Regions from separate parts of the Micromonospora sp. NPDC049274 genome, predicted to be linked through region 1. Evidence: riboswitches for the same ligand, from Rfam matches in the RefSeq annotation. Region 1 holds a riboswitch; each other region holds the start of a gene.
The links. Region 1 has a riboswitch for cyclic di-AMP ahead of AB0K10_RS14470 (hypothetical protein). Riboswitches for the same ligand answer to the same signal wherever they lie in the genome.
Positions count from the first base shown of each region.

Region 1 (2,939 bases):
AGCGGGAGGCGGCAGAGCTGGCGTTGTGCACGCTGGCGACAAACAAATCGCTTGCGGTGCTGAGCCGCGCCGGCTTCTCGAGCGACGACCTGGCAACAGTCGCCGCAGCCGCCGGCCGCACTGCCGGGAGGCCACTGCCGCTACCGTGAGTAAAGATGCGATCGCATCATCAGACAAACGTCGCTGCTCTCAGTACACCGACAGGTGTACGTGGTTGGTGTGGTCGCTGGACGGGTCGCCGTTGCCTCCGCTGTACGACTTCCACCCACTGCTGGGCAGCCAGATCTGCCTGTACCAGATCACGTAGAGCACGGCGAGCCGGTCGGAGTTGCGGATGAAGTACGCGGCCAGGTTGCTGCCGTACGTCTTGTCGGCGCCTGTGGCGTCACCGCCGAACCCGCCCTTCGCCGCGGCGAAGTCGCAGGCCCGACCCTTGGGGTGTTCGCCGGAGCCGCCGGAGCGGTGACAGGAGACGTAGTGGGTGAAGCCGGCGGCCTTGGCCTGGTTGAGGGCGTGCAGGGTGCGCGGGGTGATGCAGCCGCTGGCCGGGGTGGGGTCGTTGATGCTGCATGACTCGGACGGCCAGGAGCCGTCGGAGTTTCGCGGCGCGGGCTGGGCGTTGGCGGTGGAGGTGCCCCGGTTGGAGCTGGTGTCGGCGGCGGTGGTGCGCGGCTTGCTGGTGGCGACAGTCAGGGCCCGCTCGGCCTGCTCCTTGCGCTTGGCCATCACCTCGACCTGCTTGCGCTGCTCGCGGATCTCGCCGTCCAGGGCGAGGCGGGTGCGGTTGGCCTCGTCGCGGGTGGCGTGCAGCTCACGCAGCACCCGGTCCTCGTTGGCGGCCACCACGTCCAGCGAGGCCGCCCGGTCCATGAAGCCCTCGGGGGTGTTGGTGTTGAGCAACGCCGAGACGGTGCTGAGGCGGCCGGTGCGGTACGCCACGCCGGCGATCTCGCCGACCTTGCCGCTGCGTACGGTCATCTCGGCTTCGGTGGTCTTCAGCTTGGCCGCGAGTTGCCGCTGCCGCTGGACGGAGGTGTCCAGGGCGCGCTTGGCGTCCAGGTAGCCCTTGCTGGCGGCCTCGAGTTGGGCTCGCAGCGCGGGGGTGCCGCCCTCCTCGTCGCCGTCGGGCGCCGCGGCGGCCCGCAGGCCGCCGGGGGGAGCGGCGGTGGCGGCGCCGATCGGTACCGCCACGCCGAGGGTGACCATCATGACGATCAGTGCCGCGAGTCGGGCGGCAGGTGGTCGTGCTGGTGCCACTACGCATGTCCTTCCGTCAGCCGCCGACCGGGTTAGCTGACGGGTTCGGGACGGAAGATCCCTACCGCTGACGCGGATGCACCCCAGGAACATGGTTCCCCGGTTCGCCCTCTCGGGTGATTAGGCGGCGGCCGCCACCGGCGCCGGGAGGGCGCCGCCGGGTGGTGGCCGGGACCGAGCCTACCGGGACAGGTGGGACGCGTGCAGTCGATGTGACGGAAGGTGGCCGCATCACCACCGAAAATGACGGCGAAACGGTCTGTCCGTCACGTAGATGATCACCACTCGATCGAACCGCAGGCACCCGGGGCGGCCCCGGGCTCGATCTGCAGCGTGGCGTGCTCGATGCGGAAGTCCTCCCGCAGGGCGGTACGCGCCGCGGTGAGGACCGCGCCGACCTCCGCGCCGGGCGCCATGATCAGGTGTGCGGAGGCCACATCCATGCCCGAGGTGAGCGTCCAGACGTGCAGGTCGTGCACCTCGACCACGCCGGGCACCGTGGCCAGGCGATCGTGCACGGCGGTGACCTGGAGGTGTTCCGGGGCGGCCTGCACCAGGATGCGGACGGCGGCGCGCCCCAGCCGCCAGGTGCGCGGCAGGATGAACACGCCGATGGCGACCGCGACAAGCGGGTCGGCCCACCACCAGTCGGTGAGCGTGATGAGCAGCGCCGCGCCGATCACGCCGAGCGAGCCGAGCAGGTCGCCGAGCACCTCCAGGTAGGCGCCCTGGAGGTTGATGCTCTCCCGGGCGCCGGCGCGCAGCAGCGCGAACGCGCCCAGGTTCGCGAGCAGGCCGAGGACGGCCACCGCGAGCATCGGGCCGGTCAGCACCTCGTGGGGGTCGCCGAACCGGCCGATCGCCTCGATCACCACGTAGACCGCCACGCCGGAGAGCAGGACGGCGTTGGCCAGGGCGGCGAGCACCTCGAGGCGGTAGAGCCCGAAGGTGCGCTGTGGGTCGCCGGTGGCCCGTCGGGTGGCGGTGATCGCGGCGAGCGCCATCCCGATGCCGAGCACGTCGGTGAACATGTGCCCGGCGTCGGAGAGCAGGGCGAGCGAGCCGGTGTGGAAGGCGGCCACACCCTCGACCACCATCAGGGTGGCGAGCAGCCCGAACGCGGCCCAGAGGCGGCCCCGGTGCTGGTGGGCGGCGTTGGCGACCGACGCGTGGTGGTGGTCATGACCTGCTCCCACGAGATCCACCCTCCGTCGCCACCCGGGACCCGGTCAAATGTATGCTCACATCGCTATGTATGCAACTGTACGGACGGGTCCGACCGCCGACACCGCCAACGGGCAGGTCAGCCGGTCGGGTCGATGGTGGTGAGCCGCTGGGTGGCCCGGGAGAGCGCCACGTAGAGCGTCCGGACGCCGGAGCCCGGATCGGCCCGGATCTCGCTCGGGGCGACCAGCACCACTCCGTCGTACTCCATGCCCTTGGCCTCCAGGCTGGTCACGACCTGCAGCCTCGCCGCGCCGAGCGTGCCGAGCCAACCGGCGACCTCGTCGCGGCGGGTGACCGGCGTGATCACCCCGACCGTGCCGTCCACCTCGGCCAGCAGGCCGGTCGCCGCCTCCACGATCGCGGTCTCCAGCCCGGCCGGCGGTACCACCAGTTCGACCGGATCGATCCCGGTGGAACGGACGGCCGTCGGCAGCGACAGGTCCGGGTAGAGCCGG
Region 1 covers NZ_JBFAQS010000006.1:298,670-301,608, reverse strand. The annotation lists gene AB0K10_RS14475 (TetR/AcrR family transcriptional regulator) at 1-149, shown strand, start outside; gene AB0K10_RS14470 (hypothetical protein) at 190-1,209, opposite strand; cyclic di-AMP (ydaO/yuaA leader) riboswitch at 1,263-1,394, opposite strand; gene AB0K10_RS14465 (cation diffusion facilitator family transporter) at 1,536-2,453, opposite strand; gene AB0K10_RS14460 (AAA family ATPase) at 2,561-2,939, opposite strand, start outside.

Region 2 (2,939 bases), on a different contig from region 1:
CGCGCACCTGGTACATCGTGTCGACCATCGAAGCTCTCCCTTCATCGTCCGCCAGCCTATACCCCCCAGGGGTAAGGCCGAGTCAGACCGGTGTCCGTTCACGTACCGGTACCCGGTGGGGGTATCCGGCAGGAAGGGACGGTACCATACCCCCCAGGGGTACGCTATCCTCGTCGTCATGACCGCTCCCACCCCGATCCGCGGGTACACCGCCAGCAAGGACCAGCTGCTCGCGCGGCTCCGCCGCGTGGAGGGCCAGGTCCGGGGCATCGAGAAGATGGTCGACGACGACCGCTACTGCATCGACGTGCTCACCCAGATCTCCGCGATCCAGGCCGCTCTCGACAAGGTGGCCCTGGGCCTGCTCGACGGGCACGCCCGGCACTGCATGCACGAGGGAGCGGCCGAGGGCCGGGCCGACGAGATGGCCACCGAGATGATGGCGGCCGTCGGCCGACTCATGAAGCGCGGCTGAGCCGGCAGACGGCTCCCGCCGTGACTACCATTTCCGACGATGGCCCACCGGTCCCCGCCACACAGTCGGGCGCCGGCACCGCCAGACAGCGGCGCCGGCACGTACCAGCCGGGCCGGCCGGTCACTGTGCGTGACCGCCCGTTCGTCAGCCAGCCATCCGATGCGCTCGTCACCGTGTTCGTCCGGCGGAGGTGAACCGCCCGGCCCGTCGGCACGTACCCCGCACCGGATCGTTGGGAGTCTCGCATTGGGTTCCGACCACAGCAGTTCCGCTCGCCCCGCCCCGCCCCGGGTACGACGCGCCGCCGTACCCCTCACCACCGGGCTGGCCGCGGCGGTGAGCGCGGCCGGGTCGACGCCGGTGCGGGGCGCGGACGCCGACGCCCTGACGCCGCGCCCCCGTGCGGACCGGACGGAGGCACTGGCCGCCCTCAGCTCCCCGCCAACGGGTCGGCCCGACGGGCCCGATCCGGAGCGGCGTCCACCCCCATCCACCGCCACCGCCCGGTGGCCAGAGCCGAACAGGAGCACGGATACGGCATGGTGACACTCCTCAGCGTGACCGGATCGGGCATCCCCCCTGAGAACCGCGTCACTGGTCACTCAACGCCATGGCGAAATGACGCTTTTAGTGGGTATCGGGACGTAGCTCAGGCGGTGGATTCTCGGGTAACCTCGCTGCCGGTCACCGACGAAGGCGCGCAGCGGCGCCTGCGGTGCCACCGCCCAATCGCCAACCGGCGAGCCGGGGACCCAGGCACGTGGGGTGAATCCGCGCCAGCGGTAGGGGCCACTTCCGCCCCGAACCCGTCAGCTAACCCGGTCGGCGGTCGACGGAAGGGAACATTGTGACGGCACCCCTACGCCGCTGGTTGACACCCGTGGTGGCCGTGCTCGCCGCGCTGACCGTGTTCGCCGGACCCCTCCCGGCCCACGCCGCCCCGACGACCCCCACACCGTCCGGGCACGAGCAGGAGGACGAGCCCAAGCTGCTCGACGACGTGATCGAGCAGACCAACCGGGACTACGTGGCGGCCAAGTCCAAGCTGGACCAATCCAAGAAGCGGCAGCTCGAGCGTTCGCTGGAGGTCGAGCGGGCCAAGGCCGACCTGGCCGCGCTGGCGCCGCAGGTCGCGCAGATCGCCGCCCAGTCGTACCGGACCGGGCGCGTCGGCGCGATCGCGATGCTGCTGGAGAGCGACGCCCCGGACTCGTTCGTCCAACGGGCCGCGGCGCTCGACGAGATGAACATGGTCAACGAGAAGAAGCTCGCCGAGGTCAACGCGGTCAAGGCCCGCGCCGAGCAGGCCAAGCTGGCCCTCGACGCGGAGGTCCGCGAGCAGCAGAAGCAGACCGCCCTGATGGCGAAGGACAAGCGCGACGCGGAGAAGTCGCTCGCGCTCGTCGGCGGTCAGGGTTTCACCGGCGGCCTGGTGGACGCCACCTCGCCGGTCGCCCGTATCGGCCCGGGTCGCACCGCCGACGGTGACTGGAAGCCGCAGTCGTGCAGCGAGAAGGACCCCACCACCTCCGGCTGCGTCACGCCCCGCACGCTGCACGCGTACAAGGAGGTCAAACGGGCCGGGTTCAACCGGTTCGTCGGCTGCCACCGCAACGGTGGCCCGTACGAGCACCCGAAGGGCCGCGCCTGTGACTGGTCGTTGCAGAAGAGCGGCTTCAGCCCGTGGCACAACAACGACACCCGCATGTACGGCAACAACGTCGCCGCGTTCCTCATCCGCAACGCCGACCGCCTCGGCATCTACTACGTGATCTGGAACCGGCAGATCTGGTTCCCGGCGACCGGCTGGAAGTCGTACAGCGGGCCGTCGAACCACACCGACCACGTGCACATGTCGCTGCTCTGACCCACCGCTCAGGAGTCCGAGGGCCGTCCCGCACCCCGCGGGGCGGCCCTCGCCCTGTCAGGCGGCGGTAGCTGCCGGGGCGTCCGCGGCGCCGGGTGCGTCGACAGTCGCGGCACCCGACGGTACGGGGGTCACCGGGCGCACCACACCGGCGGCGAGCCGGTACGACATCCCCACCACCGCCAACCGTCCCTGCGCCACCTCGGCCGCCAGCACGGGCGACTGCCCGAGCAGCGTTTCGACGGTTTGGGCGATGTGGATGTCGACGATGCCGTCGATATCGGTCACGCCCTCGGCTGTGGCGCGCCGCAGGCTGGGCAGTACGGCGTCGACCACCGCGGGAAGGTGCCCCGGGGGCGCGACGCCGGTGGCGGCCGCCTCGCGAGCAGCCTGTACGGCGCCGCACGAGTCGTGGCCGAGCACCACCACCAGCGGGGTGCCGAGCACGGCGACCGCGTACTCCACGCTGCCCAGCACCTCCGGGCCGGCGGTGTGCCCGGCCGTACGGACCACGAAGAGGTCGCCCAGTCCCCGGTCAAAGATGATTTCGGCGGCCAACCGGGAGTCGGAGCAGCCCACGATCACCGCGAACGGGT
Region 2 covers NZ_JBFAQS010000009.1:40,002-42,940, reverse strand. The annotation lists gene AB0K10_RS18320 (copper ion binding protein) at 1-28, opposite strand, end outside; gene AB0K10_RS18315 (metal-sensitive transcriptional regulator) at 179-475, shown strand; cyclic di-AMP (ydaO/yuaA leader) riboswitch at 1,189-1,319, shown strand; gene AB0K10_RS18310 (hypothetical protein) at 1,324-2,343, shown strand; gene AB0K10_RS18305 (carbonic anhydrase) at 2,401-2,939, opposite strand, start outside.
Region 2: another riboswitch for cyclic di-AMP. It lies ahead of AB0K10_RS18310 (hypothetical protein); the one in region 1 lies ahead of AB0K10_RS14470 (hypothetical protein).

Region 3 (2,939 bases), on a different contig from region 1:
CCGCCCGGCCAGGGCGTACGTCTGGCCGGCGGAGGCCCGGGCGCCGTGGTCCGACACGTCCATCGTGTTCGGGGTGCCGTCCGGGCGCAGCGCGATGTCGTTCACCAGCGGCGCGTCCTCGGACGGCGCGGTGTGCAGCACCACCGACGAGGAGCCGCGCGGCGCGCACGGCGTTCCTGGGGTGACGCATCCGGTGAACGCCGGTTGGTTGGTCGCGTAGTCGGGGTCGATCCGGACCAGCCCGGTGGCCGGGGTGCCGGTGTCCAGGCGCGGCGCGTGCAGCAGGTCGAAGTAGTGCGTCCAGTCCCAGTAGGGGCCCGGGTCCCAGTGCATCCCACGCACTGTCGAGGCGATGGTGCCGGGCACGTTGTCGTGGCCGATGATGTGCTGGCGGTCCAGCGGGATGCCGTACCGCAGCGCCAGGTGCCGGACGAGCTTCGACGAGGTCCGGTACATCGCCTCGGTGTACCAGGTGCCCTGCGCGGCGAAGCCCTCGTGCTCCAGCCCGATCGACTTCGCGTTGACGTACCAGTTGCCGGCGTGCCAGGCGACGTCCTTGGTCTTGACGTGCTGGGCGATGTGCCCGTCCACCGAGCGCAGCGAGTAGTGCCAGCTCACGTACGTCGGGTCCTGGACGAGTTGCAGGGTGGTCGCCCAACTCGCCTCGGTGTCGTGGATGACTATGTACTCGATCTTCTGCCGGGCGGGCCGGTCGGAGAGGTCGTGGTTGCCGTAGTCGCCGTCGCCGAACGCCTCGTAGGGGGCGGGGATCCACTCACAGGACACGGTCCGGGGGCATTCCAGGCCGTCCGGGCGGGCGAGTCGTCGCAGGCCCAGCCGGTCCAGCCAGGAACGCTCGGGTCGTACCGCGCGGGCCGGCAGCGTGACCCGCTGGCCGTCGTCGGTCACGCGGGTCTCGCCCGCGCCGATGGTGGTGAAGACCTCGTCGGCGAAGGCCGCCGCGGCGTCGGCGCTGTCCGCGCCGGCGTAGCGGGCCACCGCGCCGTACCAGGTGGCCGGGTCGGTGCCGGCGCCGACCGGGGCGCCCACCTCCCGTTGGTACGCGGCCAGCAGCGCCGCCCCTCCCCGGATGTTGGTCGTGGCGTCGGTGCGCAGCGCCTCGGGGGCGGCGCCGGTCAGCGCGGCGGCGACGTCGACGGTCTGCAACGCGGCGCTGGGCGGCGCGGGATCCGTGGCCGGTGCGGGTGCCCGGACGGCACGGGAATCGTCGCCGCGCGGATCCTCGGTGCCGGCGTCGTGGTGGCCGCGCGCGGGTAGGGCGGCCACGTGGCGGGCGTCGGTCAGGTGCATGGGCCCGTAGCCGCCGCTGGTGCTCGGGGTGCCGGCGTTGCTGTCCCAGCGGGACTCCAGGTAGGAGACGCCGAGCAGTACGGCGGCCGGCACCCCGTACTCGGTCGACGCCGCGGCGTACTGCTGTTGACGGTCGGCGGCCGGCGCTGCGGAGGCGGGACCGGCGCTCAGCGGTACGGCTGTCGTTGCGGTGACCACCGCGACGACGAGCAGCGCGCGCCGGCCGGCGGACAGGGTTGGACTTTCCATCGAACCCCCTAGATTGCTGGTATCGGTCTGGTCACCTTCGCGCCGGCCGGGAGTCCGCGTCAATACCTTTCTATCTATCAAAGCGTGCAGAAAGAAACTTTCATTTACTCTCGGTGATCCCCTCCAATCGGTACGGAGTGTCACGGCCGTACGGGTTGCGGATCGGTAACGGCCGTCTCTACTCTGGTCATTTGTCGGCCCGGTAGCAGGTCTGCCCAGCCGGGCGGTAACGGACCGACACCGCCGAGTCGCTTGCGAGCGAGCCGGGGACCCAGGTTCCCCCGGGGTGAATCCGCAGCCAATGCGGTAGGGCGCCAACTTCCCGCCCGAACCCGTCAGCTAACCCGGTAGGCGGTCAGGAAGAAGGAGTACGGAACCCCGGTGGCCCTCCATGCCCCGCGGCCGTCGTCCGAACGGTCGGCCTCGGCCAACCCGACGTCGACCATGCCGCGTCCACGCTGGTCCCGCTTCACCACCGCCCTTGCCGCCCTGGTCGGCGTCGCCGTCGTCCTGACCGGCAGCGCCACGGCGGCGCACGCGGACCCGTCCGTCGCCGAGATCGAGCGCCAGATCGACGCCGACTGGAACAAGCTCGAACCGGTCATCGAACGGCACAACGCCACCCGCGCGGACCTGGCCGTGAAGCGCAAGCAGGCCGACACGCTCGCCGCTCGCATCACGCCCCTGGAACGCCAGGTCGACGCCGCGATGACCAAGGTCAGCGCGCTGGCCGTGCGGGCGTACATGGGCGAGAACCTGTCGACTGTCAACACGATGCTCGGCAGTCGGTCGCCCAGCGAGGTGGTCGGGCAGCTCGAGATGCTCGACCGGTTCGCCCACAACCAGCAGGAGGACGTCCGGCAGGTCGCCGACCTCCGCGACGAGCTGGCCCGGCAGAAGGCGCCGCTCGACGAGATGGTGGTCCAGCTGACCCGGACCGAAGCGCAGTTGGCGGCGAAGAAGAAGCAGATCAACGACGAGATCGACAGGCTGCAGAAGCTGCGCCTCAAGGTGTACGGCAACGGCGGCGGCGGTTCGCTGCGTCCGGCGCCCTGCCCGGCCAGCTACCCCGGCGGCGCCGCGGGCACGGCTGTCAAGTTCGCGTGCGCCCAGATCGGCAAGCCGTACGTGTGGGGTGCCGAGGGTCCGAACTCGTACGACTGTTCCGGGCTGATGCTCGCCGCGTGGGCGAAGGCCGGCGTGTCGCTGCCGCACAACGCCGCAGCGCAGAGCCGGGTGACCAAGAACGTCAGCAGGGGCGATCTGCGCGCCGGTGACCTGGTCTTCTACTACAGCGACATCCACCACGTCGGCATGTACGTCGGCGGCGGCTGGGTGGTGCACGCCTCCCAGGCCGGTCAGCCCGTCAAGATGAAGAA
Region 3 covers NZ_JBFAQS010000003.1:274,356-277,294, forward strand. The annotation lists gene AB0K10_RS07670 (peptidoglycan recognition family protein) at 1-1,560, opposite strand, end outside; cyclic di-AMP (ydaO/yuaA leader) riboswitch at 1,792-1,928, shown strand; gene AB0K10_RS07675 (NlpC/P60 family protein) at 2,005-2,939, shown strand, end outside.
Region 3: another riboswitch for cyclic di-AMP. It lies ahead of AB0K10_RS07675 (NlpC/P60 family protein); the one in region 1 lies ahead of AB0K10_RS14470 (hypothetical protein).

Region 4 (2,939 bases), on a different contig from region 1:
GCAGGCCGCTGCCATCTGGTCGACCCTGTTCCTGCTGGCGCTGGGCGTACTCGCCGTGCTGGTCGCCCGCCCCGAGCGGGACCGCCGCGCGGACGACCCAGTCCCGGCCGCGCCGACCGCCCGCGAGGTGGCCGCGGCCGAAGCCGACGACCTGCGCCGGTACGCCGAGGAGGTGACAGTCGCCGCGACCGGCGCCGCCAAGACGGCCCGGCGGCGACGCGATGCCTGGGTCACCGCTCAGGAACTGGTGGAGCGGGCCTGGGTGGGGTACGACGAGGCGGACACCGCCACCCGTCGCTTCGCGGGTTCTGGTGCGCTGCCCACCCCGCACACCCCCCGGACTCCCGCCGAGTACGCCTCCCGGGAGCGCTACCTGCACCGTGCGGCGATGGCGGCGTACTGGCGGGGCGATCTGACCATGGCGCAGCTCGGTGACGTGCTCGCCCACCGGCGCGGCTGGGATTCCCGGCGGCACCCGGTCGAGCAGGAGGTGCTGCTCAGCCGGGTGATCCGGGACGCGAGACTGGCCGACTACCGGGCCGCCGCCACCGCGGAGCGGGCCGCCTGGCGGGACGCGGAACTGGCTGCCGAGTCGGCGCGCACCCTTGCCGAGGAGGCGTACGCGGCAACGGCGCGGCTGCGGCCCAGCCCGGCACCCGCCCGACGCGCGGCGAGTGGGGCGTCCCGTCCCGCCCTCGTGGCACGGTGGCGCCCGGCTCGCGCGGGTTGAGCCCGATCCGTTACGTGAGCCCGGTCACGCCATTCGGAAATCGGGCGTCCGACGCGTTCGGCTCGATCTTTCCCGTGATTGTGGCCGCATTATCGGCAGCCTGTCCGGTTGTCGCCCGTAGGCGTCGCCGTAACCGGTTGTCCCATCGAGTCACATCATCGGCAGTACGCGCAGAAATTGTCGCACCGAATCGGGTTTACGCAGGTGAACCTGGCTTGGCAGGCCGCGAACAGGCCAGTAGTGTCGTCCCGTCCGGTGCGGTAACCGATCGCAACAGGCGACGCCGCGCCGACCCGCTCAATCGTGCTTAACGAACCGGGGACCCATCAGTAAGTCTGGGGTGAATCCGCGAGCCACGGCCTGCGGTAGGGCGATCTTCCCGCCCGAATCCGTCAGCTAACCCGGTAGGCGGTGTCGGAAGGAGTTCCAAACCCGTGCAGCACCTTTCCACCCCTCGGTTGTTCCCACGCCTCCACGGCGCAGCGGTGCCCCCGCTCATCCGTCCAGTGACGGTGAGCTGACCCCCCGGGTCATCGCCTCTCCCGCCCGGCCCCGCCGGGTGTTCCCCTGAGCGGTTCACCATCCGCGGACCACTGTCCGCGCGCTGGCGCCTGCCCGGATACCGGTCCGGCCCGTGGTGTGCCGCTCTCCCCCGATCCGTGGAGGACCCCGTGAAGCACACCATGCAGCGTCAGCTCCGTCGCCTGGCGACCGAGCGCCCGTACCAGATCGTCGCCACCTCCGCCGCGGCCCTCGTGATCGCCACGGCCACCGGCGCCCTGCTCACCGGCGCCGACGACGCGCCGGCCAGCCACCGCACCGCTACCACTGTCGCCGAGATGCGCAGTGACACCGCCGCTACCCTCGGCGACGCGCGCGACGCGTCCCCCAGTGCCGCGCCGACGACCGCCGCCCCAGCCACCAGCGCCGCGTCGCCCGCCGCCAAGGCCAGCGCCAACCCGGATCTGACCCGTAAGCGGCAGACGCCGAAGCCGCCCGCGACCAAGGTGCTCGACTACGACTACGAGGCGCAGAACACGTACTACAACTGCGGCCCCGCAGCCACCCGCAACGCGCTCAGCGCCACCGGCATCGACCGCACCCAGGAGGAACTCGGTGCCGAGCTGGGCACCACCGAGATGGGCACCAACTCGGCCGAGGACACCACCCGAGCACTCAACGCCGAGGTGAAGGGCTCCCCGTACCAGACCCGGATGTTTGCCGGCGCGCCCAGCCCGGCCCAGATGGACCGGCTCCAGGCCGATGTGGTCAAGGCCATCACCGACGGCCGGGGCGTGGTGGCCAACGTCGTCGGCGACGCCACCGACACCGACGGCGGCTGGCACTCCTACGGCGGCGGGCACTACATCGCCGTCGTGGGCTACAAGGACAACGGCCGGACCGTGCGGATCGCCGACTCGGCGAACCCGGCCGACCCGTCCTACTGGATCACCACGATCGACCTTGCCAACTGGATTGCCACCCGGGGCTACTCCGCCTGATCCAGGCACGTAGACCGCCGCGGGCGTCGTCCCCCACGAGGGGCCGGCGCCCGCGGCCTCATTCCGGTACGCGCCGCCGTCGGCGACTCTCGTACCCGGCCGCGAACCGTGGCAGACTGCGGCCGTGGTGGATGAATCGGGTGACCGCACCGGTCGCCTGCCGGTCCTGCTGCTGCTGCACGGTATGGGGGCGACCGGAGACGTCTGGCTGCCGTGGGCGCCGTTGCTGGAGCAGCACTGGCCGGGGCGGTGGCTCGCACCGGATCTCGCCGGCCACGGCTGGTCGGCCCCGCTGCCGTCGTACTCCTTTGCTGGTTTCGCCGGCCGAATCGCTCAGGGCCTCGCCGCCGACGACCGGCTCGTCGTGCTCGGGCACTCGCTGGGCGGGGTGGTGGGCCTGGCGCTGGCCGCCCGCGCCGCCGGGACACCTGTGGACGCGGTGGTCGGGCTCGGCATCAAGGCGCTCTGGTCACCCGCCGAGCTGGCCCGCGCCGCTGAGCTCGCCGCACGCCCGGTGAGCTGGTTCGCCAGCCGTACCGAGGCGGCCCGCCGCTATCTGCGCGTCTCCGGGTTGGTCGGCCTGGTCCCGCCGGATCATCCGGTGGTGGACGCCGGGTTGCGTCAGGTCGCCGGCCGGTGGCGCCTCGCCATGGACCCGACAGCCTTCGGCGTCGGCGAGCCCGACCTGGCCCCGTTGCTGGCGGCGA
Region 4 covers NZ_JBFAQS010000020.1:102,830-105,768, forward strand. The annotation lists gene AB0K10_RS28740 (hypothetical protein) at 1-730, shown strand, start outside; cyclic di-AMP (ydaO/yuaA leader) riboswitch at 1,015-1,156, shown strand; gene AB0K10_RS28745 (C39 family peptidase) at 1,390-2,232, shown strand; gene AB0K10_RS28750 (alpha/beta hydrolase) at 2,357-2,939, shown strand, end outside.
Region 4: another riboswitch for cyclic di-AMP. It lies ahead of AB0K10_RS28745 (C39 family peptidase); the one in region 1 lies ahead of AB0K10_RS14470 (hypothetical protein).